Marinagarivorans cellulosilyticus: one gene and its partner. The protein of the gene in region 1 interacts with the protein of each later gene in a pairwise test. Links are inferred from orthologs where the notes say so. Each region holds a gene or a part of one and is shown in the gene's direction. Other genes may lie near its edges.

What was found.
Region 2: the proteins of grxD (region 1) and MARGE09_RS16730 interact in binary tests that used the Escherichia coli proteins (3 or more experiments, as listed by UniProt). The link is inferred for Marinagarivorans cellulosilyticus from one-to-one orthologs.

The regions. Positions count from the first base shown.
Region 1 is NZ_AP023086.1:3,537,802-3,540,804, forward strand. What follows is about bases 1-2,677. They hold grxD (Grx4 family monothiol glutaredoxin), read left to right. Parts: upstream 1-1,015; coding sequence 1,016-1,339; downstream 1,340-2,677. Other genes in these bases: MARGE09_RS14260 (PAS domain-containing sensor histidine kinase), read left to right, coding at 1-936; MARGE09_RS14270 (hypothetical protein), read right to left, coding at 1,469-2,677. Outside these bases: more of MARGE09_RS14270, read right to left, coding at 2,678-3,003. UniProt on the Escherichia coli protein: Monothiol glutaredoxin involved in the biogenesis of iron-sulfur clusters.
Region 2 is NZ_AP023086.1:4,096,887-4,099,970, reverse strand. The notes cover bases 290-3,047. They hold MARGE09_RS16730 (BolA family protein), read left to right. Parts: upstream 290-1,385; coding sequence 1,386-1,709; downstream 1,710-3,047. Other genes in these bases: MARGE09_RS16720 (MSHA biogenesis protein MshI), read left to right, coding at 2,347-3,047; trmL (tRNA (uridine(34)/cytosine(34)/5-carboxymethylaminomethyluridine(34)-2'-O)-methyltransferase TrmL), read right to left, coding at 1,717-2,181; MARGE09_RS16735 (glycoside hydrolase family 6 protein), read left to right, coding at 290-1,259. Outside these bases: more of MARGE09_RS16735, read left to right, coding at 1-289; more of MARGE09_RS16720, read left to right, coding at 3,048-3,084. UniProt on the Escherichia coli protein: Transcriptional regulator that plays an important role in general stress response. Has many effects on cell morphology, cell growth and cell division. Acts by regulating the transcription of many genes, including dacA (PBP-5), dacC (PBP-6), ampC and mreB.

The DNA.
Region 1 (3,003 bases):
TTGCCCGCCGATACAGAAACATTATGCGGATTATGTTTGGCGAGTGCTAATAGCGATGGAGTGCCTGAAGCGGACACCGGGCTAGATTCGCCAGTGGTTGCATTAGGCGAGCGCTTTATTAAGTGGCACTTTTTAGCGTTAAACCAAAGCGGCCCTGCGGCGGAGCCTTCGGTTATCGCTTTTGCCTTTGATGTGACGCATCAACAGCGTGCACGTGAAGAGCTAGAAGAGGCAAAGCGTATAGCACGCCGTGATTTTTACGCAAAAATGATACACGAATTACGCACCCCGCTTAACGCCATTATGGGGTTTAGTGACTTACTATTGGCCCGCTCGAAGGCGAAGCTATCTGACCGCGAGTACAAAAACGTACAGGCCATAAGTAATGCCGGCTTTCAATTAAACGAGCTTGTTACCGATACATTGGACATATCCAAAATAGAAGCAGGCTTTATGGGGTTGGATATTGACGAGTTTGACGTTGGTAAGCTGTGCCAAAGTTTTTTGCCGCAAATAGAGTCGTTAGCCACAGTTAAAAACCTTACTTTTAATATCGACTTGCAGGGGGTGCCCCCCTTAAGGTCGGACCGGCAAAAGGTACGCCAGATTCTCATTAACTTGCTGTCTAACGCAATTAAATATACTCGCGAAGGCTCTGTCACATTAACGCTTAGCGCCCTTAAAGACGTGATGCAACTGAGTGTGGCAGATACCGGCGTAGGCATCCCTGAAGCTCAAAAGCACAAGCTGTTTAACCAATATTCCCAAATTGACGAGGCCCAAAACGCTGGTATTACCGGCACCGGCTTAGGCTTGGCGCTAGTTGGCGAATTGGTAAAAATGTTACAAGGTGAAATTACTGTCCATAGTGAATATAACAGCGGCAGCGAGTTTGTTGTGATTCTGCCATTGCAATATAGAGAGTCAAGCGCTTGATCGCTTGTATGGCCTAGCGCGATCCCCTAAAATGCACGGCAATACTTGAGCAATTTACTAAGATATAGCGAGGTTTTCTATGGATATTATGGACACAATTAAACAGCAAATTACTGATAATGCAGTGATTTTGTACATGAAGGGTTCACCAGACGCACCACAGTGTGGCTTTTCGCAGAAGGCATCACAAGCGGTTATGGCCTGCGGCAAGCGTTTTGCGTTCGTTGATGTTCTGACTAACCCAGACATCCGCGCAAACTTGCCAAAATACGCCAACTGGCCAACCTTTCCTCAGTTGTGGGCGGGCGGCGAGCTTGTTGGCGGTTGCGACATTATTATGGAAATGAGTGAGAACGGTGAGCTGAAAAAGACGATTGAAGCGGCTGTTCCAGACGAAGCGTAGAGCGAAAATAGGTTAATTGGATTTGAATGCAGGTATTGCAAAATAACTGATTGCCAAGCGATTTTGTAATGTTTCAAAACTTGAAAGCCCGCATATGCGGGCTTTTTTTGTGGGTTTGTATTTCTCTTTTTACCTGTAGCGTGACCAGATTAGTGTACTAGCGGGCTTAACAGCATCGTTTGGCGAGCATTCGCCACCGCCATCAGGATCTCCTTTGTTGAGGACTTCGGTATAAAAGTCTGTATGAACATCAATGGTGCCGGTTAAGTCATTTTGGGCATTATCAATACCAGCCGCTCTTGCCTCAGAGCCTATTAGCCCAAAAATCTGTGCATTGGACTTTTTGAGGCCATCCGGTGACTCAAGCTTAATCGTATTACCGGCAATCACCCTTCCAAATACTCCTAATGAGGAGGTGAAATATATATTCCCTCCTTGGTAAGAGACTGGATCTTCGTCGTTGTTCTCTTGCCCCGCCATTAGTGCGAATTGACCGACAAAATCTTCATCTGGGCTTGAATCTCTTGCCAAAGAACCATTTGTAATCTTGCAGTAATTCGTTGGATATGGAACAACGCCATTCTGCAGTGGATAGTAGGTTTCGGTAGCTATTGGTGTGATATTGACATCAGCAATATGCTGCTTATAGTCCACAGACAGATTTTGATTGAGACACAAGACCTCTTCTGGCACCGCGTTAATCGCTAAAAGGCGAACCTCCTCTGTTTGCATAATATGCCCTGCACTCATTATCGTAGTCAAAAAGTTACTATCATTTATACCGGTAATGAGCAGGTCCCTATCAAAATAGTAAACCCCAGGAGCAAGTTTTGCGGTTTTCTTTGTTATGGTCCACAAGCCTTTAGGGGCGATAGCTTCTATGACGCCTCTGTCGTCTACGGTTGTTCTTGGTGCGCGCGTATCATCACTTTCTAAAATTCTACTTTCATCATTAAAATCAATACATTTTTCAGTGGCGTTACCACAGATATTAAACCCAGTCTTTTCGCCAGCAAGTGTTTCAAGTGTATTGTCGTCAAGTAATTTATAGGTTTTTGCTGTCTCGGTTAAGCCGTTAATGTTTTGAACGGTTACGTGATTTACTGTGCCTACTCGGTGGAAGGCATAATTTGCTTTGTAGCTATCGGCGTCAGCAATCAAACTGGGCGGTAGATCTAGCGGGACATACTTGATCATCTTGGTTTCTACGGTTGTTTTAACCTCAGGATCTGTTTCCACGTTAGTGGCATCGGGAATGGGAGCGCAGTTGTCAATGCTCTTTCCAGCTTCTGCTTTTGCGATTGTGGGGCTTGATGTGCATATTATCGATCGAGCGGCTATAGTTTCATCTACGGTGCCACTGTATGTGTTAAATAAAACATCATTTAAGCTGTAGGTATTATTGAGGTTTTTTAAATTATTGCCCAGGCTTAAATCCGCACGGCTTAAAACGGTTGAGATGGTAGCGCTACTTTGGAAGTTAATGGCACCAAGTGGTGAGCCAGGTTCAACGGGATTTACTCTGTAGCCATCCGCTGTAAGAACAACCCCTTTGATCTTACCTAGAATTTTTACTCCAGCTTGTACATTTATGGCACTACCTTCGTGTATGCTCAAATTAATATTGTTTCCAGCAACAACCGTTCCTAGAGTTGCATTGGCAG
Region 2 (3,084 bases), 560 kb from region 1 along the record:
AGGTCGATGAGCTGAGCTTTATCGATACGCTATATGACGCCTTTACGGCTAAGGGGTTTCCTGACGATGTGGGCTTTATTATTGATACCGCTCGCAATGGCTGGGGCGGACCAAACCGGCCAACAGGGGAGGGTGCGCCTGGCTCTAAAGATGACCCGAATTACCGTATCGATCTGAGAACGCACCGCGGACACTGGTGCAATATCAATGAGGCGGGAATTGGTGAAATACCGCAAGCGAACCCTGATGCCAGCCGCCCGTACCTTGATGCCTATTACTGGATGAAGCCGCCGGGTGAGTCCGATGGTATATCGACACCAACCGATGGTGTGAATGACGAAGGGAAGTCCTATGATCCGATGTGCGGTGGTGAGTCTAGCAACAGTACTGGGGTTACGGCCGATGTGTTGCAGAATGCGCCTCATGCCGGCTCTTGGTTTCACGAGCAATTCATTATGTTAATTGAGAATGCTTTCCCGCCATTGGGTTCTAAAGCGCCGGATGCAAGCACAGGTGGTGCAAAGCCTGCAATTGTTGAAGATTTTGAAGATTATGCCGTGGGAGCCGAGCCAAATAATACGTGGGACATCGTTAAAGATGGTGAGGCAATTATCGCCGTTTCCGATGAGATGTTTTATGGCTTGCGCGGGAAATCGCTGAAAATGACCGCCAGTGAAGAAACCCAGCACAATGATGCTATTGCTATGTTGAGTTTAACATCCGATCAGCTTGGCGGCGCTGCCAGCCACATGTTTGGTCGGGCTAGGGTTTACATTGAAGATAATGGTCCTGAGGTGGGTATGAAATGGACCATGGTTACCGCCACTGGCAATCGTGGCCAAGACCGGGATGTGCAATACCGGTTTGGTGGCGCTGATGGTAATTTTGCTGCTGCTTTAGACTCTAATGGGCGCGGTGCCTCGTGCGACTTGGCATCAAGCATGGCGATTCCGAAAGGGGCTTGGGCATGCCTTGAGTGGGAGATGAATCCCGCAAGCGGCGAGCTTAACTTTTGGCTTGATGGTGAGCAGATTAATGATCTAGCTATTCGAGGCGACGCCTCTGGTTGCGCGTCGCGCAGCTGGGCTGATGGTCCAAGTAGCTTCCTTGAGGTTAACCTAGGCATTGGTCGCTACAAGCCTAGCGGGCAGCAGCCGCAAGGCCAACCAGAAACGCCAGCCAAGCCAGATGTAGCAATGTATGTTGATGATATTGCGTTATCGTCAGGCCGCTTAGGTTGCGGTAAAGTCCGCAAGTAAGTGCTTTTTGGTTAAAGGCCTCTATTATAGGGGCCTTTTTTTGCTTATTTAAAACAGCTTACGCTAGGGGGATGGGCACATATGCATTAAAATCCCAATTGGTATTTTTAAGCGGAGATTTGATTAATGGATAGCGGACCAATACAGCGCGATATACAAACAAAATTGATAGCAGAGCTAGCGCCCAAGCGCTTAGAGGTCGTCAATGAAAGCCATATGCACAGTGTGCCGCCGAATTCTGAAACCCACTTTAAAGTGACGTTAGTATCCGAAAGCTTTGACGGGTTGCGACCTGTGCAGCGGCATCAGCGGGTCTATCAAATATTGGCAGCAGAGTTAGCCGGTGAAGTTCACGCCTTAGCTTTGCATCTTTATACGCCTGCTCAATGGCAAGCGCTCAACGAGGTTTCCCCTGAGTCGCCACCTTGTTTGGGTGGCTCAAAGGTTTAGCCCTTTTTTATATTGCGCCATCAAAGCCGAGTTGGCGCCAAGCTTCATAGGCGATAACCGCAGTTGCATTCGAAAGGTTCATGCTGCGGCTATCGGCGCGCATGGGAATGCGCAGCACGCCGTTAACCACAGTAGACTCGCGCACTTGCGGCGGTAGCCCGCGGGTTTCTGGCCCCATCAGTAAAAAATCATCAACCTCAAACGCCTGTTCACTAAACCAGTGAGTTCCTTTGGTGCTTATCGCAAAAATGCGTTTATCGCCGTGGGCTTCTACAAATGCATCCCAGCTAGCATAACGTTTAACGTTCGCCCATTCGGCATAGTCTAAGCCCGCGCGGCGTAGGCGTTTGTCGTCGAGTTCAAACCCCAATGGTTCTATCAAATGCAGTTGAAAGCCCATGTTGGCGCATAGGCGAATGATGTTGCCGGTGTTCGGCGGAATTTCGGGTTCGTACAAAACAATATTTAACATAGGTCTCTGCTGCTAAGTGAAAACGAGCGTCTATACTCAAACTAGCTTGGTGTAATTCCGTTAATCGTGAAATCACGATGGCGCATAAAATTATACCCGTTTGTGTTGGATTTGGTGCGTGTCGAAGGATTGCGCATAGTGTGGAGCTAAGTTGGATCTGTCAACGTGATTAAGTGGCCTAGAAAGAAATTAGCGAATGAACATGTCGGCTTGGAGCTGCGCGACGACGGCGTGGCGGTGGTGCATCGCCAAGCTGCAGACTATGGGAACTTGCTCAAGCGCGTTGACTTTTTAGCTGCCGATATCAACTCCTCTCGCGAAAAAATGCTGGGGGATTACGTGAAAGAGCAAGGTTTACAGCGTATGCCTTGCAATGTGGTGCTCCCCCAAGGCCAATACCAACTTTTGCTGGTGGACGCGCCAGATGTTCCCGATGACGAAATGCGCAGCGCTTTGCGTTGGAAAATTAAAGACCTCGTCAGTATTTCGCTGGATGATGCGGCTATCGAGTTTTTTAAGCTTCCAGAGGATGGCGCTCATTCACGCAAAAAAATGGTGTACGTCGTTATTGCGGAAATGGAGCGCTTGCGTTCGATAGTGGCGCTATTGAAAAGCGTCGATTTGTTATTGGAATCCATTGATATCAACGAGCTGGTAATGCGCAACTTAGCGTCTAGCTTAATTGACCCTCAGTTTGATGGGCGCGGGGTTGCGATTGCAAGGCTGCGCCAAGGCCGCGGCAGTGTAAGCCTGTTTAAAAAGGGAAGTTTGTATTTGTCGCGCCAGTTTGACTTGGATTATCAGGCAGGCCTGCTCGAAGATTTACCCAGCGATATTCTTGCGTTAGAGCTTCAGCGCTCGCTCGATTATTACGAGCGGCAAATGGGGCAAGCTGCGCCGGGC